Regions from separate parts of the Paraburkholderia sp. A3BS-1L genome, predicted to be linked through region 1. Evidence: riboswitches for the same ligand, from Rfam matches in the RefSeq annotation. Region 1 holds a riboswitch; the other holds the start of a gene.
What was found. A riboswitch is a leader RNA that binds a small molecule or an ion and turns the genes downstream of it on or off. The one in region 1 is predicted to bind thiamine pyrophosphate.
Positions count from the first base shown of each region.

Region 2: another riboswitch for thiamine pyrophosphate. It lies ahead of P5W99_RS13540 (FAD-dependent oxidoreductase); the one in region 1 lies ahead of thiC (phosphomethylpyrimidine synthase ThiC).

Region 1 is NZ_CP120442.1:1,316,537-1,331,793, reverse strand. It holds gene argA (amino-acid N-acetyltransferase) at 1-726, shown strand, start outside; gene P5W99_RS06035 (oxidative damage protection protein) at 793-1,068, shown strand; gene proP (glycine betaine/L-proline transporter ProP) at 1,675-3,144, shown strand; gene P5W99_RS06025 (metallophosphoesterase family protein) at 3,277-3,765, opposite strand; gene P5W99_RS06020 (cupin domain-containing protein) at 3,872-4,276, opposite strand; gene P5W99_RS06015 (FAD-containing oxidoreductase) at 4,273-5,697, opposite strand; gene P5W99_RS06010 (hypothetical protein) at 5,950-6,159, opposite strand; gene P5W99_RS06005 (glutathione S-transferase family protein) at 6,352-6,966, opposite strand; gene P5W99_RS06000 (hypothetical protein) at 7,496-7,744, shown strand; gene P5W99_RS05995 (hypothetical protein) at 8,131-8,403, shown strand; gene P5W99_RS05990 (hypothetical protein) at 8,479-8,673, shown strand; gene P5W99_RS05985 (MFS transporter) at 9,454-10,656, shown strand; gene P5W99_RS05980 (entericidin A/B family lipoprotein) at 10,776-10,913, shown strand; gene P5W99_RS05975 (EamA family transporter) at 11,020-12,009, opposite strand; gene P5W99_RS05970 (GreA/GreB family elongation factor) at 12,714-13,121, shown strand; TPP riboswitch at 13,205-13,344, shown strand; gene thiC (phosphomethylpyrimidine synthase ThiC) at 13,441-15,257, shown strand, end outside.
Region 2 is NZ_CP120442.1:2,957,851-2,973,107, forward strand. It holds gene P5W99_RS13485 (ABC transporter permease) at 1-643, opposite strand, end outside; gene P5W99_RS13490 (ABC transporter ATP-binding protein) at 640-1,575, opposite strand; gene P5W99_RS13495 (STAS domain-containing protein) at 1,836-2,108, opposite strand; gene P5W99_RS13500 (MlaC/ttg2D family ABC transporter substrate-binding protein) at 2,105-2,737, opposite strand; gene P5W99_RS13505 (MlaA family lipoprotein) at 2,894-3,889, opposite strand; gene mlaD (outer membrane lipid asymmetry maintenance protein MlaD) at 3,902-4,531, opposite strand; gene mlaE (lipid asymmetry maintenance ABC transporter permease subunit MlaE) at 4,586-5,362, opposite strand; gene P5W99_RS13520 (ABC transporter ATP-binding protein) at 5,359-6,180, opposite strand; gene thiE (thiamine phosphate synthase) at 6,358-7,467, opposite strand; gene P5W99_RS13530 (thiazole synthase) at 7,464-8,279, opposite strand; gene thiS (sulfur carrier protein ThiS) at 8,356-8,553, opposite strand; gene P5W99_RS13540 (FAD-dependent oxidoreductase) at 8,679-9,821, opposite strand; TPP riboswitch at 10,084-10,188, opposite strand; gene P5W99_RS13545 (ABC transporter ATP-binding protein/permease) at 10,453-12,210, shown strand; gene P5W99_RS13550 (SDR family NAD(P)-dependent oxidoreductase) at 12,207-12,980, shown strand; gene P5W99_RS13555 (MFS transporter) at 13,226-14,530, shown strand; gene P5W99_RS13560 (D-amino acid dehydrogenase) at 14,583-15,257, shown strand, end outside.

The sequences.
Region 1 (15,257 bases):
ATCGCGCTGCGCGCCGACAAGATCATTTTCCTCACGGAAACGCCGGGTCTCATCAGCGAGGAAGGCGATCTGATCCGGGAAATGTCGCTCGACGACGCCTACAAGCTGCAGGAAAGCGGCACCGTGCTCGGCGACGAAGGCTTCTATCTGAAGCACTCGATCCGCGCCTGCCGCGGCGGCGTGGGCCGTGCGCACATCCTGCCCTACGCGCTCGACGGCAGCGTGCTGCTCGAGCTGTTCCTGCACGACGGCGTGGGCACCATGATCTCGTACGAGAATCTGGAGAGCCTGCGCGAAGCCACGCCGGACGACGTCGGCGGCATCCTCACGCTGATCGAGCCGCTCGAAAGCGACGGCACGCTCGTGCGGCGCGGGCGCCACCAGATCGAACGCGACATCGACCATTTCTCGGTGATCGAGCACGACGGCGTGCTGTTCGGCTGCGCGGCGCTCTACGCGTATTCGCAGGAGCGCATCGGCGAAATGGCGTGCCTCACGGTCTCGCCCGAGGCGCAAGGCTCGGGCGACGGCGAGCGGCTCCTGCGCCGCATCGAGCAGCGCGCGCGAGCACGTGGCCTCACGCGCATTTTCGTGCTTACCACGCGCACCGAGCACTGGTTCTTGAAACGCGGCTTCGTAAAGGCCACCGTCGACGACCTGCCCGAAGACCGCCGCCGCCTCTACAACTGGCAGCGCAAGTCGCTCGTGCTGATGAAACAGCTGTGAGCGTCCCCATCTGCTGAGGACGCAGCGACACGCCGCCACCCGATACGACTACAGGAGAAGCACAGCATGGCCCGTATGATCCAATGCGCGAAGCTCGGCAAGGAAGCCGAGGGACTCGACTTTCCCCCGCTGCCCGGCGAACTCGGCAAGCGCATCTACGAAAACATCTCGAAAGAAGCATGGCAAATCTGGCTCAAGCAGCAGACCATGCTCATCAACGAGAACCGGCTGAACATGGCCGACCCGCGCGCGCGCCAATATCTGATGAAGCAGACGGAGAAGTTCTTCTTCGGCGAAGGCGCCGATCAGGCGTCGGGCTACGTGCCGCCGACCGAAGGCTGAAGCTGCACCCGACGCACTGCAAAAACCGCGCCCCGGCGCGGTTTTTTTATGTGCTTTTCAGGCCATCCATGCCCCTCGTGCGACACGCTACAGGGCTGCGCCATTATGGCCGGCAAGATCGCCCAATCCCCCGCCACACAGGGCCTGGCGGGCTCCCCGAAGAACCCCGCCGGACGGGCGGTTTGCACGATCTTACGTTATCGTGCTATCATAACGTCTTGTTCGACATTCATTAGTCATCAATTTCAATCAGGCCGGCGCCCAAAAACGCCTTCTTCCTGGTTGTTTTCATACAAAAAGAATGCTCCGCCACGCGGGCCTTCTTTTTCGTTTCCGCGACGCTTCACTCCGCACCCTCGTGCGAGCCCAGCGTCCTTCTGCGTCCTGCCCCCCAACCACGGCCACGCAAGGCGCAACGCAAACGCACAATTCGACCGAGTGTCGTTTCGCGACACTTCAGCATGCCATTCATGCGTCGCCTGCCTCGCAGGCTCACCGAACGCTCGCACTGTGCGGCGTTCGCGCACGACATGCTTGCCGCTATCGCGAAACGGCACTCTCCGGCAACTGTGGCGAGCCATTGCAGGCCCGTCGCTGTCATTGGAGATGCAGACCTTGACCGCTTCCACTTCCGGTTCATCGGCCACCTCGGCCGATCTTACCCTCGACGAAATTACGATCGTCGATAAAAAACTCCTCAAACGCGCCGTCGGCGCCATGGCGCTCGGCAATGCCATGGAATGGTTCGACTTCGGCGTCTACAGCTACATCGCCGTCACGCTCGGTCAAGTATTTTTCCCGTCGAGCAACCCCTCGGCGCAACTGATCGCGACTTTCGGCACGTTCGCTGCGGCGTTCCTCGTGCGCCCGATCGGCGGCATGGTGTTCGGGCCGCTCGGCGACCGCATCGGCCGCCAGCGCGTGCTCGCGATGACCATGATCATGATGGCCTGCGGCACTTTCGCGATCGGCCTGATCCCGTCATATAACTCGATCGGCATTGCCGCCCCCGTTCTGCTGCTCGTGGCACGCCTGATCCAGGGCTTCTCGACGGGCGGCGAATACGGCGGCGCGGCAACCTTCATCGCCGAGTTCGCCCCCGACAAGCGCCGCGGCTTCATGGGCAGCTTCCTCGAATTCGGCACGCTGATCGGCTACGTGCTCGGCGCCGGCACGGTTGCCGTGCTGACGGCCATGCTCTCGCACGAGCAACTGCTCGACTGGGGCTGGCGCGTGCCGTTCATGATCGCCGGCCCGCTCGGCCTCGTGGGTCTCTATATCCGTACCAAGCTCGAAGAAACGCCGGCATTCAAGCGTGAAGCCGAACTGCGCGAAGCGCAGGAACATGCGCGTCCGAAGCTCACGCTGAAGTCGCTCGTCACTGAACATCTGCGCCCCTTCCTGCTGTGCGTGGGCCTCGTGCTGATCTTCAACGTGACCGACTACATGGCGCTCTCGTACCTGCCGAGCTATCTCTCGGCGACGCTGCACTTCAACGAAACGCACGGTCTCTTCCTCGTGCTGATCGTGATGGTGCTGATGATGCCGATGACGCTCGCGTTCGGCCGCCTCTCGGACGCCATCGGCCGCAAGCCAGTGATGCTCGCGGGCTGCGTGGGCCTGATCGTGCTGTCGATTCCCTCGCTCACGCTGATCCAGACGGGAGAGCTGTTTCCGGTGTTCTTCGGTCTCCTGATTCTCGGTACGCTGCTCTCGTGCTTCACGGGTGTGATGCCTTCCGCGCTGCCGGCGCTGTTTCCGACCGCGATCCGCTATGGCGCGCTCGCCATTGGCTTCAACGTATCGGTGTCGCTGTTCGGCGGCACGACGCCACTGGTCGCCGCCTGGCTCGTCGAGCACACGCAGAACCTGATGATGCCCGCGTACTACCTGATGGGTGCGGCCGCGATCGGCATCGTCTCGGTGGTGTCGCTGCGCGAAACGGCACGCAAGCCGCTGCCCGGCTCCGCACCGTGCGTCGGCAGCAAGGCCGAAGCCCATGCCGTGATGCGTGGCGTGCATGTCGCCCGCGAAATCGACGAACGCTATGCCGCTCACACTGCGGTTCGGGTGTAACGCAGTCATTGCGCAGCGACGGCGCTTCAGGCGCCGCGGATTTCGCATCGGAAATTGTCGAAGGCCAGCCTCGCGCTGGCCTTTTTGCGTTTCGCCTGAAGTCTCGCGTCGCCCCTTGTCTGCGCAGTTGGCTCAGTCGATCAGCCGCGTGTGCTCGATGTGCAGCGCACCATCGTTTCCGATCGTCAACATCGCTGCGGAAATGGGCAATTTGAAGCGGCGTGGTCCGGCGCTGCCAGGGTTCACGAAGTGCACGCCGTGGCGAATTTCGTGCTCCGCCTTGTGTGAATGGCCGCTGACCACGACAGCGATGTCCTGCGCCGCCTTGTCGGCGCCGAGGCCACGCAAATCGCGCAGTTCGTGAACGACTGCAAGCGCGATGCCGCCGATTTCGACCACGGTTTGCGCCGGCAGTGCCGCAGCCCAGGAGCCACGGTCGTTATTGCCGCGCACGGCGGTCAACGGCGCAATCTGCGCCAGCCTGTCGAGCACGCCTTGCTCGCAAATATCGCCGGCGTGGATGATCGCATCACTGCCTTCCAGGAAACGCAGCAGTTCGGGCCGCAGGAGATTGTGCGTATCGGAAACTAGCGCGACGCGCAACGGACGTTGACGTGACATGGGATGGCGTTTCGTAGCGGAAAGCGGATACCGGTGATTATCGTCGACACGCGGCGCGCCTCGCGTCGGAAAGGAACACCGTCACAATGCGCCGGCCTCACCGGCCTCACTCGGGTCCATCCACACCCGCGCCAAAATATACGGCGAGCCAGACCGTAGGCGTTGCGGTATCGGTCCACGCCACGCGATGCCGGCAGTGCGCAGGAATATGCACGTAGTCGCCAGGACGCATCCGATGGCGCGCGCCGCCTCGCGCCTCGAATTCCAGCACCGCTGCACCCGCGAGCAAAGCGACCCATTCGTCGCGCGGATCGTCGTACCAGAACCCTTCTGGACTCGCCTGCCCCGTCGAGACGATCCGCTCGATCAGGACTCCCGCCTGCCCGGCGAGCCGTTCGAAGCGCTCATCGCGCGCACTGGCTTCGATGCCGGCGTAGAGGTTGCCCGAAAGACTCGCTGCCGGACCTCCAGCGAGCTCCCCGGAACCCGCGTTCTCACCTGACACGCTCATACGAGTGGCCTCAGTCCGTCAAGCAAGGTCGGCACGAGTTCGCTCACCGTCGGGTGAACGTGCATCGCGTATTCGAGCGTCGTATACGGCACGTCGGCGGTCATCGTGTCGATGAAGGTGTGGATCGCCTCGTCACCCTCCGCGCCGAAGATCGTCGCGCCCAGAATGCGCTGCGTTTGCGCATCCACGAGCGCCTTCATGAATCCATCCGTCTCACCGCGCTCGCGGGCGCGGCCGACGCGCGACATCGGCATGGTCGCGATCAGCGCGGGCCGCCCGCTTGCGCGGACGTCGTGCTCGCTCGCCCCCACCCGCGCAAGCGGCGGATCCACGAACACGGCATAGGCCGGAATACGCGTGTCGGCGCTACGGCGCGCGCCGTCGAGCAGATTTGCCGCGACGATCTGGTAATCGTCGTACGAGGTGTGCGTGAATGCTCCGCGGCCGTTCACGTCGCCAAGTGCCCACACGCCAGTCACGCGCGTACGCAGTTCTCCGTCGACCGGGATGAGACCGTGCTTGTCCCGTTCGATGCCTGCCGCACCGAGCCCGAGATCGTCGGTGTTCGGACTACGCCCCGTTGCGAATAGCAGATGCGAAACCTCGAGCGCTTCGCCGCCGAGTTCGATGCGTATGCCGCCCGGATGCTGGCCTGCATCGCCGCTCGCTCCGAGTGGCGCGACACTGCGTGGCGCGTTGCCGAAGCGAAACTCCACGCCTTCGCGCGCAAGCACGTCCTGCACCGCCCGAGCCACGTCGTCGTCCTCGCGCGCCAGCACGCGGTCCCCGCGCACGAGCACCGTCACGCGGCTGCCGAAACGCCGAAACATCTGTGCGAATTCGAGCGCCACATAGCTGCCACCAACAATCGCCAGATGCACCGGCAACGTCTCCAAAGCGAGCAACGTCGAGTTGGTTTCGTATCGGATATGGTCGAGCCCGGGCACGTCGGGAATGGCGGCGCGCGTTCCCGTGTTGATGAAGATCTCGGGTGCTTCCAGTGTCGCCGTTTCGCCGCCCGCCAACGTCACGCTGACCACATGCGCCGCGCTAAATCGCGCATGCCCCTGCAGCACCGTAACGTTAGAGGCATGGCGCAGCCAGTGTTCGACACCGTCGCGCGACGCGCCAATGATGCGGTCCTTGCGTGCCTTCACGAACGCCAGATCGACGCTCACCTCGGCGTCTTGCGCGGCATTGCCGATCCGCACGCCGAAGTCCGCCGCGTGGCGCGCCACATGCGCCGCGCGCGCGCAGGCAACATAGGCCTTGGTCGGCGTGCAGCCGACATTCACACACGTGCCGCCGAACGCCGCGCGCTCGATCACCGCCGTCTTGCGTCCGCTGGCGCCCAACCGCACTGCGAGCGGCGGACCGCTCTGCCCTGTGCCGATCACGATCGCATCGAAACGCTGTGCCATGCCGTTCTCCTCGTGCGAAACATCGTGGAACTCACGTGCGCGCGTCACGTCCGCGCCATCTTACGCCGGCGCCGCAAATTCCATGCACGGGTAGTCCGCGAATTTCGAATCGGAAAACGAGAAAAAAGAGCCGCCCCGGATCATGGGGCGGCTCAGAGGGTGACGCTACAACAGCAAACGGGCGATGCCGCTGCGCGTCGGGGGGGAGAATCGTAAAGCCGTACGCTGTCTATCGAGCGTAGGCAAACAGGGTCAATGGACGCGCTCGACAGGCGCCACGCATTCGTGGCTTGCACACCAGAATTCGCGCGAGCGCTGCAGCGCTGCGCGCGCACCGCGCGTCGCCACCATCAGCCCGATCTGACCCATGTTGAAGTCGAGCGACACCATCAACTGCATGAGGTCCACCATCGGCAGGACCAGTGCAGGTTGATACAGTTGTCGTTCGATAAAGGATTTCATGACGGCTCCCACTGAAACCGCCGCGTCTCGCTGACGTAGCGTCATTTCCATGAGAGCCATTCTAGGAATGGAGCGTCCGCCGATAAATGGCCCGGACGCGAAGTCACTTGTCGTCAAACACGAACAATCGTGCAAACAGCGGGGCCCGCGATCAACGAGCCTACGATGCCGGCCCGTGCACGGTCCCGAAGCTCATTCGAGCGGCGTAGCGACAAACTCGGGCAACGCCTCGGCGCGGGCAGCGTGTGCGGCTAGCGCCGGATAATGCGCGGGATCCACCGCGCCCGGCAAGATGTGCTGGGTGAAACGCCAGGCCACCGCGGCCGTGATGTCGGCCTGCGTGATTCGCCCAGCGCACAGCCAGCCAGTGCGGCCGTCCAGCAACTTGTCGAGCACCGTGTACGCGGCGTGCATCTGCGCGGTGACGCGCTGCAGCCACGGTTCGTGCTGACGCTCCTCGGGCCGCAACTGGCGCTCGTACACCTGCTGGACCGTTTTTTCCATGGCGGCCAGCGCGAACCCGTTCACGCGCAGCGCGAAAGTGCGCTCCTGCGATTCCTCCGGCATCAGGCGCCGCGCCGGCGGCACCTTGTGGTCGAGATAATCGAGGATCAGTGTGGAATCGATCAACAGCGTGCCGTCGTCGTCGATAAACGTCGGCGCCTTGACGACCGGATTGATCTGCGCGAACTCGTCGTAATGCCGGAATACCGACACGCTGCGATGCTCGAACGGCATGCCAAGCACGTACAGCGAAATCGCGACACGACGTACATACGGAGAATCCATCATGCCAATCAACTGCATTGCCACACCTCGCACAAGAAAAAGGGGACTGGGCAGCCGATAGTGCAGCATCGGCGCATTCATTTCAAGATTTGCGGATCGTTCCCTGAGCTCATGATCGAACCCCATTATCGCCAGGCAACTGCCCTGGAAGCGCAGCTACGGCGATGCAAATTGCTTAATGGCCTCGCTAAAGCGATTGACAACAAGCAACTAAAACGGCTCCAAATAACGCCGTGTCGATGTGTCGCGAAAGATTCGATTTGCCTGGCGCTACATTTGTTAACTGTCGTCGTGTGTGATGCGACGCGTCATTGCTGCAATGCAACCTTACCGCTATCCGGGAATAGCGAAGACGCGTCCATGCGTACTGGCACGCCGCGCAAGGCTCGGTATGGCACAAGTCGCAACACAAGGATGCCGAACTATTACTCACCCTGCATTCCAAGGGGTTTTCGTGCGCCGCATGTGTTGCACTGCATCGCCGGGAAACTCCTGGATACATACGCCGAAAGGCTGCGATAGTCTGACTGCACTAGGAGACGAAATCATGAGACAAGCATTCAATGTTGGCGTCGTCATCATCCTCGCACTCCTCCTCGCGAACCGGGCGATGACGCGCGCGCAGGCGCATGAGACCAGCTCGGTAACTTGCGCGCAAGGCTCGGAACTCGTGCGGCTCGACGCGCTCGCGCGTGGCTTCACCGCCATCGGCGCGCGCAGCCAGGGAGAAAATTTCCTCTCGTCGTGCCTCGTCTCCGGACAGGCTCAGGTCGGCAAAATCGTCGCTCACGACTGATTCGGCCGAACCGCATCGAACGCACAGCGCGAGACAAACAACCGTTCTGTTCTTCGTGCGGCGTTGCCGCACGGCGTGCGGATCGGCCAGATACGTTTCTGTGACATAGCGGCTTGACGCCTTCGCCAGACATAGCCGGGGCGACGCATATACGCTCGATTGGGCCGACGCACGCGCCATTAAACGCAAAACCAGGCGCCACTCCTCTTCGGGCGATGTCCGTTCACCTCACGCGTCCTACCACTTTCACAGCGCTATTGCCCTGCACGCGCATGACGTGCGCGTGCACTCATGCCTCTATATTTCACGGACGTTAATTAACATTCCCCCCGAGTTGCCAATGGCCGCGTTTGGCGGCGACAATGGTGCGCGATCAGGAGGAATTTATGAGAGGCAGCATCCTGTTGCTTGGTCTTGGCATGCTAACGGCATGCACATCGGTAACCAGTGTGAACGCGAGACAGGATGGGCATTTTTCGATCACGAGCCGGGCGCGTTGGGACATCGTCTCGTGGAACCACGTGCGCAGCGCCGGTTTCAAGGAAGCGCAGGCTTATTGCCACAAGCAAAATAAAGAGATGCACGCGGTCGACGTGCACAGCGAAGGACTGCGCGGCGTTACTCCGCAATCAGTAGAGGTAATCTTCGACTGCATCTAAATTGCCTTCCCGCATGCCGCACACCCCCGCCCATCAAGCCTTTTGCGGATTCACGCCGACTTTTTGAGCGATTCCTTGCGCAACAGCAATGGTTTGTTGCCGCTGTCCCTGATACCCAATTCGCATCTTGCAGATACACTGACGAAACATTTTGTTACGGCCTGTATCATGCTTACCGCCTTTTTTCTCGTGGCGCCTTTGGCAATTGCGGCGCTTTTCGGCTTTGCGCGGCTCGTCAATCCGCGCACCGGCCAGATCGGCAGCCGCTGAGCGCACGGCGCGCACCGGACATCGTTGCGATGTCCCGGCAGCCCCTAGGCTCAGCGACAAAAAACCCGCGAGGCGGTACGCCATCGCGGGTTCAGGGGGCTTCTTGCGAAGCCCGTTCGGGTTTCAGGTTGTCCTGGTGCCGGCGACCGGACTCGAACCGGTAAGCCGTGAGGCGGCGGATTTTCGTCACACTACGTCTTTCGACGCCGCCCGCGAAGCTCTCGCGGATGTTCGTGCGCTGGACTATGCCTTCGCCTTAGCCTCTTGGCGCTGTAATACCGCGCCAAAGCCTTAGGCGCCCCCCGTCTAGTCTCTACACCTTCCTGGCCGGCGCGAACATGCACCAGCCGGCTTGGCTCGGCGTTGCCTCGGCACAATGCGCGCTTGCGCACTGCAAAGTCCAGGGGTTTCTCCGAATTTGAGGGGTTCTGCACCGGCCGTTTCCGGCTGGGCACTCAATCTAGTTTTAAGTCCGCTATGTTTACCAATTTCATCACGCCGGCAAAGCGGACGCGATTCTACCATTGGCACAGCGATTCCGGCTCAAGCCGATAACGATGCCATCCGACTCGCTACCCGCGCGTCACGCAACCGAAATGTTGCGCACTCAACGTGTTTAAAGCTCGCCCCCGGCGCGCGTCTGCGCGAGGGGCGGCACGATCGCGCACGCTCCGGTATGATCGGCACGCCTGAACTCATGCAGACGGCGTTTCGCCGGCATGAACGAGGGCAGCCTTTTCAGCATCTCATATCGCTGGGCGCCGCCCGCATACCGTGCACATGTCCACACCCGATTCCGCATCCGCTGGCGAACGCCAGTCGCTGCGCGGCTTGCTGCTTTTGCTCGCGACCATCGCGGGCGTCGCGGTCGCGAACATCTATTACAACCAGCCGCTGCTCGACGACTTCCGCCATACGTTCCCCGCCGGAGCCGCGTGGATCGGCGCGGTGCCCGCCGCCACGCAGCTCGGCTACGCCCTGGGAATGCTCCTGCTCGCGCCGCTCGGCGACCGCATCGACCGACGCCGCATCATCCTCGTGCAGACGGGGCTGCTCTGTCTCGCCCTGCTCGCCGCCGCCGCCGCGCCCTCGCTGCCGGTGTTGATCGGCGCGAGCCTCGCCATCGGCGTGCTCGCCACCATCGCGCAGCAGGCCGTGCCGTTCTCGGCTGAACTCGCGCCGCCCGAGCAGCGCGGCCACGCCGTGGGCACCGTCATGAGCGGTCTCCTGCTTGGCATCCTGCTGGCGCGCACCGCAGCCGGGTTCGTCGGCCAGTACCTCGGCTGGCGCATGGTGTTCGCCGCCTCGATCGTAGCGCTGCTCGCGCTCGCCGTGGTGGTCGTGAAAAAACTGCCGAAGAGCCAGCCGACTTCGACGCTCGGCTACGGCAAGCTGCTTGCCACGCTCTGGCACCTCACGGTCGAATTGCGCGGCCTGCGCGAAGCCTCGGCTATCGGCGCTTGCCTTTTTGCCGCGTTCAGCTTGTTCTGGCCCGTGCTCACGCTGCTGCTCGCGGGCGAGCCGTTCCACCTCGGCTCCGAGGTCGCCGGGCTCTTCGGCATCGTCGGCGCGGCGGGTGCGCTCGCCGCGCCATGGGCGGGCCGCTCCGCCGACAAACGCGGCCCGCGCGCCGTCATCACGCTCTCGATCGCGCTCATCGCCCTCGCGTTCGTGATCTTTGCGTTCTCGGGCACGAGCCTCATCGGTCTCGTGATCGGCGTGATCGTGCTCGATGTGGGCGTGCAGGCCGCGCAGATCTCGAATCAATCGCGCATTTACGCGCTGCGCCCCGAAGCGCGCAGCCGCGTGAACACCGTATTCATGGTCTGCTACTTCATCGGCGGGGCAACGGGTTCGGCGGTGGGCGCGGCCACCTGGCATGCGTTCGGCTGGATGGGTGTGTGCGCAGCCGGTCTGGGTTTCAGCGCGCTCGCGGCGTGGATTCACTACACCACGCGTGCGCAGTCCGACGCAAACACATAACCGTACATGACGCGTTCGCCGCGTGGAGCGCGTACACGCGCCGCATCGCGAATTCGCGACAGCGGCCAGGCACGGGATGTGCTGAAAAAGGGTTCACTCACTCAGCGGAGGCCCTTCTCATGAAACGCCTGATTGCCTTCTTTCTCATCACCGCGTCGGTTGCGGCGCTGGCCGCGTGCAATACCGTCGCGGGAGCGGGCGAAGATCTGTCCTCGGGTGGCCACGCCATCACGAACAGCGCCGAGAAAGCGAAGTAACCGGCGGCATTCGCGGCGCCGGCACACCTGCCGGCGCCGGAACCGCGCTGCTGCCAACGCGTTAGCGCGGGCGCAAAAACTTCGTGCTGCGAATAATGCGGCAAGTTCAGGACCCACGTCGCCTGTCGTCGAACAGGAACGAGAGTCCAACGCTGCCGAGAATCAGCACGGTGGCAATGATCGTGCCGAGGGTAATCGGCTCGCCGAGCGTAAGCGCCCCGATGATCACCGCGACAACCGGGTTTACATACATGCAGCTGCTCGCCACGATCGGGCTCGTGTGCCGGATCAAATAACCATAGGCAACATACGCGGCCATCGTGCCGATCACCATCAGGTAGAAGAACGCGACGACCGGCAGGACATGCAGCGCGCCCATACGCTCGCCGGTGATCCATGCCACCAGCGTCGAAATCGCACCTCCAAGACCGATCTGCAGCGCCGTCGCGATAAAGAGATCAGAGGGCAATTCGAGCCGTCCCGCGAGATGCGCACCGACCGCCCAGAAGAGCGCGCCGCCGAGAATCGCAAGGCTACCGCCCGCCGTGCCGCTCGCCCCGCCGTCGTGGCTGAGAATCGCGATGCCAACAAGACCCAGCGCCACTGCCGCCCATTCGCCCTTCACGACGCGCCGCCCGGCTGCCGCGGCAATGAGCGTGGCGAACAGCGGCACGGTCGCGACCATCACGGCCGCGGTGCCCGTGCCGACCGTGCGCATGCCATAGGCCAGCATGCCGCTCGACAGGCCCACCAGCATCGTGCCGACCACGCCTGCATTGCGCACCTGCGCAAGCGTCGGCATGGGAGGACGCCGGCGCACGGCGAACACAAAGAGCCCGATGCCCGCGAACAGATTGCGCAGGCCCGAAAGCAGCAGCGGCGGAAAAGAGCCAAGCGCCACGTGCACGCCGAGATAGGTCGAGCCCCAAACGAAGTAGACAACCGCGAGCGATAGCGCCACACGACCGCCGCGCGACTGCGGCAAGCGCACGCTGCGCGCGAGACGCCAGCATTGCGCTCCGGTCTGTATCAGCGCCTGTAGCAACCCTTGGGCAAGTGAGCCGCCGGTCCAGCGAGAAGGCAAACGGGGAGGCATGGTCATTGCACCGCGGAGAGACTGGGGGCTGACCGCGGACACCCCGCCGGTCGTGGGACGGGACGAATGAAGCGCAACGGCATGATCGAAGCAGCGAAAAGAAAGTGCGAGATGTGCCTCGATGCGCCGCAATGGAGCCACTAAGGACACGAAGAGCCCGAATCGGGCGTCACGCATTATGCAACAAGGCACCTGGTTGCGGACGAAGCGAGCACGCCTTTATGCGCAAGGCGTACAACTTGCGCGCAACCCCGACTGAAACGCCGTGCACGAACGCCCGCCGCGACGGGCCATAGCGTCGCTCTGCGGCAAGCCTTCGCCATCCCCTCGCCGACACCACACGCTTCGCCCGGGACGCGTTGCCGACGCAGGTCGTCCATGAATAACAAGACCGTGTTAACATGCCCTCTACCTTCAAAAAGCTTTCAGTTAATTCTGTCGTTCCCTATGCCTCCGTCGTTCACGCATCTTGCCGTGCATCTCGCCGCACCCTTGCCGCCACGCACCCAGCGCGGCGCGTCTGCGCGCGCGGGAACGCTTCTGGATGCGCGGTCCGCCGCCCGACGACACCTCCCCGGCTCCCAGGCCCCGCTCGCCGCCGCCCGGCGTCCATACTGAACCACCCTCCGCTTTCCGGAGCCGTTCGGTCGGGCTCCGGGCCGATCCCTCACTTTTTTCAATCCCGGATCGTAAGGAGAACCACCATGTCGAAGAAAATCCGCTATCTGACCGAGCTCGATCTCGCTCGCCTCGAAAAATGCGCCGCCGAGCCCGGTGCGGCCGCTGCACGCCAACCCATGCTCGACGACCTGCTCGAGCGCGCGGAGATCGTCGACTCGCGCAAGGTCGCCGCCAATGTCGTCACCATGAACTCGCAGGTCACGCTCGTGAACGAACGCACGGGCGAGGAAGTCACGTTTACCGTGGTCTACCCGGTGAGCGCCAACCTCGACGCCGGACGCCTGAACGTTTTTTCGCCCGCGGGCCTCGCGCTGCTGGGCGCGAAGCGCGGCGAGTCCGTGCGCTTCACGCCGCCGAGCGGTGCCGTCGAGACGTTCAAGATCGACCGCGTCCTGTTTCAGCCTGAAGCCGCAGACGATTTCACGCTGTAAGCAACGCGCGCCCGCGCTTGGCCTGGCACATTTCACATGCCGAAGCACTTGCCAGATCGTCGCAGCACGGTGTATCGTTTGGCCTGCTTACGCGGGGGTCCTGCGTCATGCGCCGCTTCGAATCGTTCACACGAATGTTCAAGCCGCGTATTGCGTGGGTGAGAAATACCCTTTGAACCTGATCTGGATAATGCCAGCGCAGGGAAGCGTCCGGACTTCGCAACGCAAACGCCTCACCTCATCACAGCGAAGTCCGTCCACGTTCCGTCTCATCTCCTGCTAAGCCGCTGTTCCCACATAGCTTTGCATGGAGAGAGGCATGAACGCCAACCCGAAATTCGTTTCCGCCAACGCGCACGTCGACGAAGCTGCAATCGCGCCGCTGCCCAATTCCCGCAAGATTTACGTAACCGGCTCGCAGCCCGACATTCGCGTGCCGATGCGCGAAATCACGCAATCGGACACGCCCACGGGCTTTGGCGGCGAAAAGAATCCGCCGATCTACGTCTATGACACTTCGGGCCCGTACACCGACCCCGAAGCGAAGATCGACATCCGCGCGGGCCTGCCCGCACTGCGTCAAGGCTGGATCGAAAAGCGCGGAGACACCGAAGCGCTGCCCGGCCTCTCCTCCGAATACGGCCGCGAGCGCGCCGCCGATTCGGCCACGGCCGAACTGCGCTTCCCGGGCCTGCACCGCACGCCGCGCCGCGCGAAGGCCGGCAAGAACGTCACGCAGATGCACTATGCGCGCCAGGGCATCATCACACCCGAGATGGAATTCATCGCCATCCGCGAAAACCAGCGCCGCGCCGAGTATCTGGAAAGCCTCAAGACGAGCGGCCCGAACGGCGCGAAGCTGGCCGCGATGATGGGCCGCCAGCACCCGGGCCAGGCATTCGGCGCGGCTGCCTTCGGCGCCAACGCCCTGCAGGAAATCACGCCCGAATTCGTGCGCGAGGAAATCGCGCGCGGCCGCGCAATCATCCCTGCGAACATCAATCACCCGGAAAGCGAGCCGATGATCATCGGCCGTAACTTCCTCGTGAAGATCAACGCGAACATCGGCAATTCGGCGGTCACGTCTTCGATCGGCGAGGAAGTGGACAAGATGACGTGGGCGATCCGCTGGGGCGGCGACACGGTCATGGATCTCTCGACCGGCAAGCACATTCACGAAACACGCGAGTGGATCATCCGCAACTCGCCGGTGCCGATCGGCACCGTGCCGATCTATCAGGCGCTCGAGAAGGTCAACGGCAAGGCCGAGGACCTCACGTGGGAAATGTTCCGCGACACGCTGATCGAGCAGGCCGAACAGGGCGTCGACTACTTCACGATTCACGCGGGCGTGCGCCTGCAGTACGTGCCGCTCACCGCCAACCGCATGACGGGCATTGTTTCGCGCGGCGGTTCGATCATGGCCAAGTGGTGCCTCGCGCATCACAAGGAATCCTTCATTTATGAGCATTTCGAAGAGATCTGCGAAATCATGAAGGCCTATGACGTGAGCTTCTCGCTCGGCGATGGCCTGCGTCCCGGCTCGATCTACGACGCCAACGACGAAGCGCAGCTCGGCGAGCTCAAGACACTCGGCGAGCTCACGCAGATCGCGTGGAAGCACGACGTGCAGGTGATGATCGAAGGTCCCGGCCACGTGCCGATGCAGCTCATCAAGGAGAACATGGATCTGCAGCTCGACTGGTGCAAGGAAGCGCCGTTCTACACGCTCGGGCCGCTCACCACCGACATCGCGCCGGGCTACGACCACATCACCTCGGGCATTGGCGCCGCGATGATCGGCTGGTTCGGCACGGCGATGCTCTGCTACGTCACGCCGAAGGAACACCTCGGCTTGCCGAACAAGGACGACGTGAAGGAAGGCATCATCACGTACAAGCTTGCGGCGCACGCAGCCGATCTCGCGAAGGGTCATCCGGGTGCGCAAGTGCGCGACAACGCGCTGTCGAAGGCGCGTTTCGAGTTCCGCTGGGAAGACCAGTTCAACATCGGCCTCGATCCGGACAAGGCACGCGAGTTCCACGACGAAACGCTGCCGAAGGATTCCGCGAAGGTCGCGCACTTCTGCTCGATGTGCGGTCCGCACTTCTGCTCGATGAAGATCACCCAGGACGT
Region 2 (15,257 bases), 1.6 Mb from region 1:
CGAAAAAACCGTAGCGGAAGCCGTCGATCATGTAGAAGAACGGGTTCAGCCGCGACACCTCGCGCCAGACCAGCGGCAGCGTATGTGTCGAATAGAACACGCCCGAAAGGAACGTGAGCGGCATGATAAGAAAGTTCTGAAACGCCGCGAGCTGGTCGAACTTCTCGGCCCAGATCCCGGCGATCAGGCCGAGCGTGCCGAGGATCGCCGAGCCGAGCACCGCGAACGCGATGATGTAGAGCGGCGCGGAAAAGCTCATCGGAATGAACCAGATCGTCACGACGAACACGCCCGCGCCAACGGCGAGGCCGCGCACGATCGAAGCGAGCACGTAAGCTCCAAACATCTCCCAGGCGGCCAGCGGCGGCAATAGTACGAATACGAGATTGCCCGTGATCTTCGATTGAATGAGCGACGAAGACGAATTGGCGAAAGCGTTTTGCAGCACGCTCATCATCACGAGGCCGGGAATCAGGAAGCTCGTGTATTCGACGCCCGGATACACCTCCACGTGGCCGCGCAGCGCGTGGCCGAAGATCGTCAGATACAGCAGCGCGGTGATGACCGGCGCGAGCACGGTCTGGAAAGAGACCTTCCAGAAACGCAGCACTTCCTTGTAGAACAGGGTACGAAAGCCGCTCATGCCAGCCCCTCGATGACCTCAGGGCCGTTCATCACCTGCACGAAGACATCCTCCAGATCGGCTTTGCGCACTTCCACTTCTTCCAGTTTGCAGCCGTTCGCGCGGCACAGCGACAAGATGCGCTCGACTTCATCGTAGCTGGCGAGGCGCAACAGATGCTGGCGCTCGCGGCCATTCGGCAGATTCGACGTATCCACTTCGAGCGCGCGCAGTTCGGTGGGCAGCACGCCTTCAGAAAAGCGCACGAACAACTGCGTGCCCGCGAAGCGCTGCAGCAGCGTACTGGTGCGCTCGAGCGCCACCACCTCGCCACGCCGCAGCATGGCGATGCGGTCGCACAGCTCTTCCGCCTCTTCCAGATAGTGCGTGGTGAGCACGATGGTGTGACCTTCGCGGTTCAGGCGCGCAATGAACTTCCAGAGCGTCTGGCGCAGCTCGACGTCCACGCCGGCGGTGGGTTCGTCGAGCACGATCACGGGCGGCCGGTGCACCAGTGCCTGCGCGACCAGCACGCGGCGCTTCATGCCGCCCGACAGCGCACGCATGTTCACATCGGCTTTTTCGGTGAGGTCGAGATTGGCCATGATCTCGTCGATCCACGCATCATTGTTGCGCAGGCCAAAATAACCGGACTGGATGCGCAGCGTCTCGCGCACCGTGAAAAACGGATCGAACACCAGTTCCTGCGGCACCACGCCGAGATTGCGGCGCGCGTTGCGGTAATCGCTCACCACGTCGTGACCGCGCACGGTGATCGAGCCCTCGTCGGCGCGCGCGAGGCCTGCGAGACAGCTGATGAGCGTCGTCTTGCCCGCGCCGTTCGGGCCGAGCAGCCCGAAGAACTCGCCCTCTTCTACGGTGAAGCTGACGCCCTTGAGCGCCTGGAGCTCTTTGTAGCGCTTTTTGACGTTGCGGATTTCTATGGCTGGCATGACTCAGGCGCCGCCCGTCGTGAACGGCGCGGCTGATAGTGCATCTACGCTGCGGGGAAGACCAGAATTGGGGACGGTTTATGCCGCCTTCGAAGCTCCCGAAAACCGGGGCAACGCCCAAAAAACGTTTGATTATAGGCCAAGTCGGAGAGCCCGGCCTGGGCCCGGTCTGGACTTGAAGATGGAAGCGGCGGCCTGCGGCAACTGGGTTCGCGCGCCAAAGCGGCGCTCGACCGGCGTGGCCGCGTGGCCGCCGCGCGTCAATGTCGCTCGTGGAGGAGCGAGTCGACGCCGTAAGCGCGCGCGAGGGACGCGAGCGCGGTGGGGAGATTCAGAACGCTGAGGGTGAGGCCACGCTCGCGCGCGGCGCGCTGCCATGCGATCAGCACGGCGAGCGCCGATGAATCGAACTGCGTGAGCGACGCGCAATCGACGGCGCCGGCGCCTGCCGCGATCTGCGCGAGGCCCGCCGAGAGCGTGGCATTCGCACTCTCGAGATTCAGCGTGGCGCCGGTGGCGAAGCGCTCGCTCACGAAGCGGCCTTGCCGGCGGCGAGTTGCTGGTTACGCTGCGTGAGGAAGCTGATGAGGCCCTGCACGCCGCCCTGCTGGATCTTCTCCTGGAACTGCTGCTGGTAGGCCTGGATCAGCCATGCGCCGAGCACGTTGATGTCATACACGCGCCAGCCTTGCGGCGTCTTGTACAGACGGTAGTCGAGCTCGATCGGCTGGCCGTTGTTCATGACCGTCGAACGGACCACGACATCGGTATCGTCCGGGCTCGCACGGAACGGCTTGTACTCGATCTGCTGATCGCGCACCTGGGCAAGCGCGCCTGAGTACGTGCGGATCAGGAGCGTCTTGAACTGCTCGGTGACCTGTTGCTGCTGCTCGGGCGTGGCCGTGCGCCAGTTGCGGCCCATGGCGAGCTGCGTCGTGCGGCGGAAGTCCGTGTACGGCAGGATCTTCTCGTTCACGAGCTCCGTGATCTTGTTGATGTCGCCGGACTGGATCGACTTGTCGCCCTTGATCTGGTCCATCACCTGCTGCGTGACCGACTTCATCATGGCGTCAGGGTTGTTGGTGTCGACCGTTTGCGCGGACGCTGCGCCGGCAAACGCAAAAAACATGGCGAAAATCGGGAACAGAAAGAATTTCTTCATAGCGAGTCCTGCAAGTTGGGGAACAACGCCCCGTTGGAGGTCAACGATATCACGCGAGCATCAAGGCACCGAGTCAAAGAGTGCCAAGAAACTGCGACAAGCGTTTCAGCTTGTTACGTCAGATTTAAGGGCCGGGACAAGGACCGCCTGGCCCAATCAATGCAGGCGCAGCAGACCCGGCGCGCCAATGCCAATGCGCGCCGGCGGAACGAACTGTTCGCCCGGCACCGCGGCGCCGGATGCGCCCGCCGGTGCCGCGGCACCTGATGCCGGCGTCGCGGGCGCTGGTGTCGCGCCGTCGGGGCTGGCCGGCGCCATGCTGGCTGCCGTCGGCACTGCGGCACGCGCAGCGCCCGATGCCGGAACCGCCGCCGCCGTGCCCGATGCGGGCACGGCCGCACCCTCATCGGGCTCGCCGTAGTTCGGCAGTGGCGCGCCATCGCCGTAATCGGGCAGATTGCTCGACGTATGACCGTCGGAGAGCAGGTACTGGCGGCGCTGCAAATAGGCGTTGCGAATAAACGAATACTTGTCGATGGCCGCGCCTTCGAGCAGATCGCTCGCGCCCAACAGGTTCGCGCGCGCGCTCACCACGTCCAGACCGTAAAGACCCCACGAAAGCGCCGGCGGATTCACGTACGTAAGCGGATTGATGAAGTAGTTGCCCACCATCCCCACGCCGTCGCGCACGGTGCTCGGACCGAACAGCGGCAGCACCAGATACGGGCCGGCCGGCACACCGTAATGGCCGAGCGTGAGACCGAAGTCCTGGTTGTGCTTGGGCAGCTTGGCGAGCGACGCCACGTCGAACAGGCCGCCCACGCCGAAGACCGTGTTGATCACGATCCGCATGACGTCCTCGACCCCATCGGCGATCTTCAACTGCAGCAGATTATTGGCCGCGTTGTAGACATCGCCGATGTTCGCGAAGAAGTTCGTCACGCTGTCGCGTACCGGCTGCGGCGTGACTTTCACGTAGCCCTTTGCAACCGGCTTGAGCGCGTACTGATCGACTGTGTCGTTGAAGGTGTAGATCGAGCGGTTGAAGCCTTCCCAGGGATCGTCCTTCGACGGCGTCTGCACCGTCGAACACGCCGTCAGCGCGAGCGCCACGGCCCCGGCCGTGAGGGTGCGCATGCGAGGGATCGTCATTTTTTATTCTCCTTATTGCGCTGCCGCGCCCGAGCCAGCCGGCGCAGACGCGGGTGCCGGCGCGGGAGCGGCGTGCTCGCCGCCAGCCCCGTTCGCGGGGGCCGGCACGGGCGCAGCGGCGCTGTTGCCCGCGCTGTTGCCGGCGCTGTTGCCCGCGTTGTTACCCGATTTCGAAGCCCCCGAATCGGCAGCCTTGCTGTAGAGGAACTGGCCGATCAGGTTTTCGAGCACGATCGCCGATTGAGTCATGGAGAGGGTGTCGCCGGCCTTGAGCATTTCCGTGTCGCCGCCCGGCTCCAGCCCGATGTACTGCTCACCGAGCAGGCCCGAGGTCAGGATCTTCGCCGACGAGTCCTTCGGAAACTGATACTGCTGATCGATGTTGATGGTGACGAGCGCCTGATAGGTGTTCGTATCGAAGCCGATGGACGCCACCCGGCCCACGGTCACGCCTGCGCTCTTCACAGGCGCGCGCGGCTTGAGTCCGCCGATATTGTCGAACTTGAGCTTGACCGGGTAGGTCGGCTGGAACGAAAGCGAGCTCATGTTGCCGGCCTTCAGCGCGAGAAACAGCAGCGCAATGAAGCCCAGCACCACGAACAGGCCGACCCAGAAGTCGAGAGCAGTCTTTTTCATCGTCATTCCAATCAGAATCCGTTGCGGCGGCGCCATGCACGAGGCGCCCGCGCTCCATCCTTAGCTGAACATCAGCGCGGTGAGCAGGAAGTCGAGGCCCAGCACCGCGAGCGACGCGTACACGACCGTCCTCGTGGTCGCGCGCGACACGCCTTCGGGCGTGGGCTTTGCCTCGTAGCCCTGATACAGCGCGGTGAACGTGACGGCGAAGCCGAACACGATGCTCTTGATCACGCCATTGCCCACGTCTGCCCAGACATCCACGCCGCCTTGCATCTGCGACCAGAACGCGCCCGCGTCCACGCCGATCAGCAGCACGCCCACCACGTAGCCGCCCAGAATGCCGACCGCGCTGAAGATGGCCGCCAGAATGGGCATGGCGACCACGCCCGCCCACATGCGCGGCGCGACCACGACGCGCACCGGGTCGACCGCCATCATTTCCATAGCCGTAAGTTGCTCGCCCGCCTTCATGAGGCCGATTTCGGCCGTGAGCGAGGTGCCCGCGCGGCCCGCGAACAGCAGCGCCGTGACGACGGGGCCGAGCTCGCGCACGAGCGAGAGCGCAACCAGCAGCCCGAGCGCCTGCTCGGAGCCGTAGCGGTTGAGCGTGTAGTAGCCCTGCAGGCCCAGCACGAAGCCCACGAACAGGCCCGACACCGCGATGATCAGCAGCGAATAATTGCCGACGAAGTGGATCTGCTTCGTGACAAGGCGCGGACGGCGCAGCAGCGGGAAGAATTCCAGCACGAGGCGCATGAAAAAGCGCGTGGCATGGCCCGCACGCGAGATCGAGTCGAGGACCGCGCGGCCGAGCGAACTGATGGCGCCGATCATGAGCGGCCTCCGCCGACGCCGAAGTCCGCGTCGAGCGGCACGTCCGTCGGGTAGTGAAAGCGGAACGGGCCGTCAGGCGCGCCGTCGATGAACTGACGCACGATCGGGTCGGTCGAGGCGCGCAGCTCGGCGGGCGTGCCCTCCGCCTGCACGTGGCCGTTCGCGAGGAAATAGACGTAATCGGCAATCGCGAACGATTCGGGCACGTCATGCGTGACGAGGATCGACGTGGCGCCGAGCGCGTCGTTCAAGGTACGGATCAGGTTCGCGGTGATGCCGAGTGAAATGGGGTCGAGACCAGCAAACGGCTCGTCGTACATCATGAGCTCAGGGTCGAGCGCGATTGCGCGCGCCAGCGCCACGCGCCGCGCCATGCCGCCCGAAATCTCCGAAGGCGCGAGGTCGCGCGCGCCGCGCAGGCCCACCGCGTTGAGCTTCATGAGCACGAGGTCGCGGATCAGCTCTTCGGGGAGATCGGTGTGTTCGCGCAGCGCAAACGCAACGTTTTCGAACACCGACATGTCGGTGAAGAGCGCGCCGAACTGGAACAACATGCCCATTTTCCGGCGCAGCGCGTAAAGGCTGTCGCGTGATTGCGCGCCGATGTCCTGACCCTGAAACAGCACCTGCCCGCGCTGGGCGCGCACGAGGCCGCCGATCAGCCGCAGCACCGTGGTCTTGCCGCCGCCCGAGCCGCCCATGACCGCAACCACCTGACCGCGCCGAAAGCGCATGTTCAGGCCGGACAGGACGAGCCGGTCGCCGTAGCCGAAGTCGACGTCGCGCAGCTCCAGAAGGGTCTCAGAGTTCGAGGGCACGTAGCAGGCAGTCCATTTATACGAAGGCGGGATTATAGGGCCATCGTACGAATGCTGCCGTGGCACGCCCAAGCCCCTTGATGCAAGTCGGGCATCCCCGAGGACGCCACGGCTCGCGCTTGCGCGCCGGCCGGCCCGGAACGAATCCGGCGTGCGGCCAGCGGCGAAGCGGGCTAATTATTGCGTAAACGCGTTGCGCAACGCAGCAACCGCGGCAGCCGGGTCGGCGGCCTCGGTGACGGCGCGCACGACCGCCGCGCTGGGCGCGCCGGTTGCGAGTACCGCGGGCAGCGCGGCAAAGTCGATGCCGCCGATGGCGACCATCGGCACCACGCCGTCGAGCAGTTGCACGTAGCGCGCCAGACGCGCGAGCCCTTGCGGGGCCGTCGGCATGGTCTTGGTCGTGGTGGCGAACACGGCGCCGCACGCGATGTAGCTCGGCCGGAAATGCAGCGCGGTGAGCATCTCGAAATAGCCGTGCGTCGACAGACCGAGGCGGATGCCCGATGCGGCAAGCGCGTTCAGATCCGCCTTGCGCAGATCTTCCTGGCCCAGATGCACGCCGTACGCGCCCGCGGCCATCGCCGCCTGCCAGTGGTCGTTGATGAAGAGCTGCGCGTCATGCTTGCGGCCCGCCGCGACGCAGCGCTCGATCTCGCGCGTGAGTTCCGGCGACTTCGGCTGCTTGCTGCGCAGCTGCACGGTCTTCACGCCGTAATCGAGCACGCGCTCGACCCAGTCGGCGGTCGGCAGCACGGGATAGAGGCCGAGCTTCGCGGGGCACGGCGCGAACGGCTGCGCGGGCGCATCGGGCAGGCCGAGCACGCGCGGAAAACGGGCGATGTCGATCGGCCATGCGTCGTCCTGCTGCTCGTCGCCGTCGCGCCAGGCGAGCGCCAGCACGAGCGCATCGTGCGGATCGAAGCCGCAGTCGAGAAACGCCGCCAGCGCCGGGATCCAGTCCTCCGCGAGCGTGCCTTCGAGTGCGTAGCGCTCGCCGCCCAGATGCAGCGTGGCGCGGCCCGCCGAGGGCGTGCCGGCCGCCTCGATCACGCCCGCGCCATTGGTCATCCAGCGCGCGATGTTCGCGAGATGCGGCGCGGCGTCGGTCACGACGATCAGGTCGCCGCCATTGGGCGTGTCGGGCGGCGTCAGGCACAGGCGCCACGGCGCGTGCGTGGGCTGCCAGTCGCCGAGGCGGGCGCGAATGCGCTCCGCCGTTTCGGTGAGTTCGTCCGCGGGCGGCCAGAACAGCTCGCGATCCTTGATTCGCAGCGTTTGGGTCATTGCTCGCCTCCATCCTGATGCCAGAACGGCATGCCGACCACGGGCGTGCTCGCCACGGCCGCCTCGCGCTCGGCCATCGGTCCGGCGAGGAACGCGGTGCGGCCCGCCTCGACGCCCAGCGCGAATGCGCGCGCCATCGCCTCGGGGTGCGTGGCCTGCGCCACGGCCGTGTTCAACAGCACGCCGTCGAAGCCCCACTCCATCACTTGCGCCGCATGCGACGGCAGGCCGAGACCCGCATCGACGATCAGCGGCACGTCGGGCAGCCGCTCGCGCAGCACGCGCAGGCCATACGGATTGATCACGCCCTTGCCCGTGCCGATGGGCGCACCCCACGGCATCAACGCCTCGCAGCCCGCATCGAGGAGGCGCCGGCCGATCACGAGGTCTTCGGTGCAGTACGGCAGCACCTTGAAGCCGTCCTTCACGAGGCGCGCGGCGGCTTCGATCAGGCCCACCGGGTCGGGCTGGAGCGTGTAGTCGTCGCCGATCAGTTCGAGCTTGATCCAGTCGGTCTCGAAGACTTCGCGCGCCATGTGCGCAGTAGTGATCGCCTCGTTGACCGTGAGGCAGCCCGCCGTGTTCGGCAGGAACGGCACGCCGTGGCGCTTGAGCAGATCGAAGAAACCGGCTTCCGCCGTGCCGTCATTCATCTGGCGCCGCAGCGCGACGGTGATCATGCCGGGGCGCGCGGCCTCCATCGAATCGGAGAGCGCTTGCAGCGACGGATAGCGCGAGGTGCCGAGCAGCACGCGGCTCGCGAAGGTTTCGCCGTACAGCGTAAGTGCATCGGCGGTCTGATGATGGGTCATGGCTTGAATCCTGGGCAGGTGGCGGCGGACGGGCGGCGCGCGCAAAGCGAGCAAAGCGGCGGGATCGCGTGTGCGATCAGCCGCCGGCCACCGGGCTGACGACGTCGAGGCGGTCGCCCGCCGAAAGCGTGCGCGCACCGTGCTGGGTGCGCGTGACGAAATCGCCGTTCACGGCGACGGCAAACGGCGGACGCGCGCCGAAGGCGGCGAGCGCATCGGCGACGGTCGCGCCTTCGGGCAGCGTGAGCGGCTTCTGGTTGATCTGAATATCCATGGCAATTCGTCTGACTACGTTGTTTCCGGCAAGGCGCGAACCGTGCGCCTCGGCTCCTGTTTGTGGTGTCGCGCTCGCGGCTTTCGCTTGCGATCGGCTCCCGAGCGCGCTCGAGCCGCCGCGGTTCAAGCGGGCTCGTGGGCACCCTGCGGCGCGTGCAGCATCGACGCCCAGCGCGACTCGCGACGCAGCGACTCGAAGGCGTCGGCATCGGCGAGCTGGCCCGCCAGCAGCGCCTCGGCCACGCGCACCGCTTCGTCGGCCACGGCGGGCGCGATCATGAAGCCGTGGCGATAGAGTCCGTTCACGCGCAGCGTCGTGCCGCTCCCCCGGCCGTCGTCCCGCCCACCGTCCCAGATGAGCGCGGGACGATGATCGGGCAACGTCGGACGGCACTGCGAATTCAATTCGAGAATGCGCGCCTCGCCAAAGGCCGGATGCACGGCGAACGCCGCGCTCAGCAATTCGAGCGCCGAGCGCACGCTCACGGGCGAGCGGTCCTCGCCCTCGATCTCGGTCGCTCCGATCACATAGACATCGTCCTGCTTCGGTGCGATATAGAGCGGATAGCGCGGATGCAGCAGCCGAACGGGCCGCCTGAGGCCGATGCCCGGCGCATGCACGCGCGCCACCTCACCGCGAATGCCGCGCAGCGCCGGCAGCGCGGGCTTGGCGCCGAGGCCCCGGCAATCGATCGTCACGCGCGCGCGCGGCAGGTTCGCGTCATCCACGCTCGTATGCCAGTGCGTTTGCACGCCGCGCTGCGCGAGACCCGCTGCCAGCGCCGCCAGCGCCTGGCGGTTGTCGAGCTGGCCTTCGCCGGCCAGCAGCCAGCCGCGCGCGAAGCGCCCGGCGAGCGCCGGTTCCGCGGCGTCGATCTGCGCGGCCGCCAGCGTCGTGAAATTGGCGTCGGCCAGCGCACGCGGCGCGTTCGCGCGCACGCGGCGCTCGAACAGCGGCGCCTCGGTGCGATCGGCGTGGTGCCAGACCACGAGCGTGCCGTTGCGCTGGAAAAACACCGGCTCGGGCAACTCGGCGAGAATGCGCGGCCAGGTCTCGAGCGAGGCCATGCCCAACTCGGTGATCAACAGTTCGGCGACGGCGGCCTCGGCCAGCGGCGCGAGCATCGCCGCCGCGATCCAGGCGGCCGACTCGCCGCCCTCGGGCCCGCCGCGCTCATAGAGCGCCACGCGATGCCCCGCGCCCGCAAGACGCCATGCCACGAGACGTCCGCATAGCCCGCCGCCGAGCACGGCGAAATCGGGCATCGCGGACGCAGACGCGCAAGCACCGGCAAAAACCGGGGAATGATCAGAATAAGGTGTAGAAGAGACGGTCATCGTATCCTTTCCGTACGGCAAACAAGCATGCGTACCCAAGGACGAAACCGGCTGGCAAGGCCGGCCGTGCAAACGACGTGAAGCGCAAAACCCGACATGCGCGGCACGTGCTGCCCGGCGGGAATCTGGACGCCTGAATGAACCCGGCCGAATCGAACCGACCGGTCGAACTCATCAATCATGACGCCAGCAAGACTTTCCGGAAACTTCCCGCGCCGGTATTACCCGGATCGGGTGCGAAGGGTCTCTCTCAGCCTCACTGCGGTATACCAGTGAAGCACCCCTGTTTCGTCAGCGGTCATTAGACCACAAAAGCCGCGCACGCCGCAAACCACCACGGGACGGCCGGCCATTTCCGCTCTGGCACAATGCCCAAACCGCGGTGAATCGCCCAGCTCGCACGGGCGGTGAGACAATGTCGCACCCCAGTCGCCCGGACGCCGCGCGCTGGCGATTAAGTCTTGCTTAAGCGCTTCGGGACACAATCGCTGCGCCCCGGCGCTGCGTGCGGCGGGTATCGTCTATTCCGGCCGCGGGCCGGCACAACATCAGGACGCACATGACCAACCTCACTCCCCGCGCCACGCCGGATCAGAACGAGCATCACAAGATCACGGCCTGGAGTCTGATCAAGCCCTACTGGGTGTCCGAGGAACGCTGGGTCGCCTGGGGCCTGCTGGTGGCGATCATCGCGATGAATCTCACCGTCGTGTGGATCAACGTGCAGCTCAACGACTGGAACCGCGACTTCTACAACGCGCTGCAAAACAAGGATGCCAAACAGTTCCCGCATCTGCTGATGATCTTCACCGCGCTGGCGTTCGGGTTCATCATCCTCGCGGTGTACGGGCGGTATCTGCGCCAGATGCTCGGGTTTCGCTGGCGCCAGTGGCTCACCACGCGCTTCCTGAACGAATGGCTCGGCCAGGGCGCGTTCTACCGCATCGAGCGCGACCGCCTCGCCGACAACCCCGACCAGCGGATCAGCGACGACCTCCAGTCGTTCGCCACCACCACGCTCTCGCTCACGCTCGACCTGCTCTCCACTGTCGTCACGCTGGTCTCCTTCATCATGATCCTGTGGTCGCTCGCGGGCGCGCTCACGTTCGCGGTGGGCGGCACGCCCATTACGATTCCGGGTTACATGGTGTGGGCCGCCGCGCTCTACGCAGTGTTCGGTTCGCTCGTGATCCAGAAGGTCGGCCATCCGCTCGTGTCGATCAATTACCAGCAGCAGAAAGTGGAGGCGGACTTCCGCTTCGGCCTGATTCGCCTGCGCGAAAACGCCGAGCAGATCGCGCTCTACGACGGCATGGACACCGAGCGCAGCAACGCGCAGGGCCTGTTCCACCACATCCGCGACAACTGGTGGCGCGTGATGAAGTACACGAAGCGCCTCACCTTCGTGCTGAGCTTTTACGGTCAGATCGCCATCATCTTTCCGATCGTCGTGGCCTCGCCGCGCTACTTCGCGGGCGCCTTCACCTTCGGCGTGCTGATGCAGATTTCGAGTGCATTCGGCACCGTGAGCGACTCGTTCTCGTGGTTCATCAACAGTTACTCCACCCTCGTCGAATGGCGCGCCACCGTGAACCGTCTGCGCGAATTCGTGCGCGTGGTGCACTCGCCGCGCCTGAAGGAAAGTGTCTCGCCGGCCACCGAGCACGGCGGCATCAATCTGCATTACGTCGACAACAACGCCCTCTCGACCACGCATCTCAAGCTCGCGCTGCCCAACGGCACGCCGCTCTCCGAGGTGCGCGACATCGCCATCAAGCCCGGCTCGCGCTGGCTCGTGCGCGGCCCCTCGGGCGCGGGCAAGAGCACGCTGATCCGCGCACTCGCGGGCCTCTGGCCGTTCGGCGAGGGCTCGATCGACGCGCCCGTCGACGCGCGCATGATGTTCATCCCGCAGCAGAGCTATCTGCCGATCGGTACGCTCAAGGCCGCACTCACCTACCCCTCGCCCGCCGACGACTACAGCGACGAAGACTGTCGCGAAGCGCTATGCGCATGCCGTCTCGAAGACTACGTGGATCGCCTGCACGAGTCCGCGCACTGGACCCGCGTGCTCTCGCCGGGCGAGCAGCAGCGGCTTGCGGGCGCGCGCGTGCTGCTGCACAAGCCCGACTATCTGTTCCTCGACGAAGCAACGAGCGCGCTCGACCCCGACAACGAAAGCCGTCTCTACAAGCTCTTCATGGAACGACTGCCGAAATCGGCGATCGTGAGCGTGGCGCACCGCGAGTCGCTCGCGGCATACCATCCCGAGACGCTCGAGATCGAGCGCACGCCTGAGGAGCGGGTCGCGGCGTGAGCGGCGATACCAACACGCGCGTCGTCCTGATCACGGGCGCAGGCTCCGGCATTGGCGCAGCGCTCGCGCGGCGCCTGGCCGCGCCCGGCGTCGCGCTGATGCTGCACGCGCGCGGCGCCGATGACGCGGCGCGAGCGCGCCTCGCCGCCGTTGCCGCAGCATGCGAAGCGCAAGGCGCGGCCTGCGCGACGGCCTGCGCCGATCTGGCCGTTGCAGGCGCAACCGAGCAGCTCGTCGAAACAACGCTCGCGCGCTTTTCGGCGCTCGATCAACTGGTCGCCAATGCGGGCCACGCGCAGCGTCAGGCGCTCACGGCTCTCGAGCCCGACACGCTCGCCGCCACCTTCGCCTCGATGCCCGCCGCATTCGCGGCGCTGGTGCGCGAGGCTCGGCCTGCGCTGGTGCGCTCGGCGCACGCCCGCGTGGTGGCGCTCAGCTCGTTCGTCGCGCACCGCTACCGCGCCGATGCGCCGTTCGCCGCCACTGCGGCCGCCAAGGCCGCGCTCGAATCGCTCGCCAGGAGCGCCGCCGCCGAACTCGCGCCACACGGCGTGACCGTGAACTGCGTGGCGCCCGGCTACACCCGCAAGGACGCGGGCCCGTCGCCCAAAAACGCGCCGGCCTGGGCGCGCGCCGCCGAGGCCACGCCGCTTGGCCGCGTGGCCGAACCCGCCGACATCGCCGAGCTCATCGCCTTTTTGCTGTCCGACGCCGCACGCCATATCACCGGCCAGACGATCCACGTCGACGGCGGCCTGACGCTGGGCTGAGGCCCGGCGCAACGGGCTTCGCACACCGCCCCGAAGCCCCCCGGGCGAGGCGCCCAGGCAGGCATCACTTGCCCCACCGCACGCCCCGACCTTCAACTCCCCTGCCCGCGAATGCCTTTCGCACCGTAAAATAGCGCCGTTCGAGCGCCTGCTGCGATGCCCGCCCCGCCGGACACCGCATGCGCGACTCACCGCTTCACAGCTTCATGGGTCGTTGCGCGCACAACAAATATGGGGACGGCACAATGGGATCTTTCCAGTGGTTCAGGGAGCTGAACGAGCGCGAGCGGCGCACGCTCTACGCCGGCTTCGGCGGCTATGCGGTCGACGCGTTCGACTTCATGATCTACTCGTTCCTGATCCCGACGCTCATCGCCGCCTGGGGCATGACCAAGAGCGAGGCCGGCATGATCGCGACGAGCTCGCTGATCTCCTCGGCGCTCGGCGGCTGGCTCGCGGGCATCCTCGCCGACCGCTACGGCCGCGTGCGCGTGCTCCAGTGGACCATCGCCACCTTCGCGCTCTTTACATTTCTGTCCGGTTTCACGCATTCGTTCTGGCAACTGCTCGCCACGCGCACGCTGCAGGGCATCGGCTTCGGCGGCGAATGGTCGGTCGTGACGATCATGATGGCCGAGACGATCCGCTCGCCGCAACACCGTGCGAAAGCGGTGGGCACCGTGCAGAGCAGTTGGTCGTTCGGCTGGGGCGCCGCCGCCATTCTCTACTGGGCGTTCTTCGCGCTGCTGCCCGAGCAGTACGCATGGCGCGCGTGCTTCTGGATCGGCATCGTGCCCGCACTGTGGATTTTCTACGTGCGCCGCAACGTGAGCGACCCCGAAGTGTTCCTGCAAACGCGCCGCGCACGCGAGCGCGGCGAAACGCACGGCCATTTCCTGCAGATCTTCGCGCCCGCGCACCTCGCCACGACGCTGCTCGGCAGCGCACTGTGCACCGGCATGCTGGGCGGCTACTACGCGATCACCACCTGGCTTCCCACCTATCTGAAAACCGTGCGCCATCTGTCGGTATTCAACACGAGCGGCTATCTGGTCGTGCTGATCGTCGGTTCGTTCACGGGCTATATCGTCGGGGCCATTCTGTGCGACAAGATCGGCCGGCGCGCATCCTTCATCCTGTTCGCCATCGGCTCGTTCGCGCTCGGCATGGCCTACACGATGCTGCCGATCACCGACACCGCCATGCTGCTGCTCGGCTTTCCGCTCGGCATTGTCGTGCAGGGGATCTTCGCGGGCGTGGGCGCCTATCTTTCCGAGCTCTATCCGAATGCGATCCGCGGCTCGGGCCAGGGCTTCTGCTACAACCTCGGGCGCGGCCTCGGCTCGTTCTTCCCGATCCTCGTGGGCACGCTCGCGCAGACCACGGCACTCGTGAAAGCGATCGGCGCGGTGGCCGGCGCGGGCTATCTGCTCGTGATCGTCTCCGCGCTGTGCCTGCCAGAAACGAAGGGCAAGGCGCTGACCGACGATCCCGCAACTGCGACCGGCAGCGAGTCTGCCCGTCCTTCGGCGGACCCCACTGCACAATGAGCGCGAACGTGGTGCAACACCGTCCGTTCCCGCCCCACTCACTACGACCGGCATGAAAACGATTGTCCTCGGCGCCGGTGTGATCGGCGTCGCCACTGCGTATTACCTGAGCGAACGGGGCTGCGACGTCACGGTGATCGAGCGCGAGCCGGGCGTCGCGCTCGGCACGAGCTTTGGCAACGCCGGCGTGATCGCGCCGGGGTACGTCACCCCCTGGGCCGCGCCGGGCATGCCGGCCAAGCTCGTCAAGTACCTGCTCAAGCCCGCTTCGCCGCTGATTTTCCGGCCCACGCTCGATGCCGCGCAATGGCGCTGGATCGCGCGCTGGCTGCGCGAGTGCGACCTCGAGCGCTTTCGCATGAACAAGCAGCGCATGCAGCGCATCGCCTACTACAGCCGCGCGTGCCTGCACGCGTTTCGCGCGCAGCATGCGTTCGAATATGGGCGCAGCCAGGGCTACCTTCAGATCTTTCGCAGCGACTACGACGTCGAACTCGCCCAACCGGCGCTGGGCGTGCTGCGCGACGCGGGCATCGCCTATCGCGAACTGGACGCCGCAGGCTGCGCGCAGATCGAGCCGGGCCTCGCGTGGTCGAGCTTGAAACCCGTGGCCGGCATCTATCTGCCCGACGACGAGGCCGGCGACTGCGCACGCTTCACGCGCGAACTGCGTGCCGTGTGCGAGACGAGCGGCGTGAAGTTCGTTTTCGACACCGAAGTGCTCGCA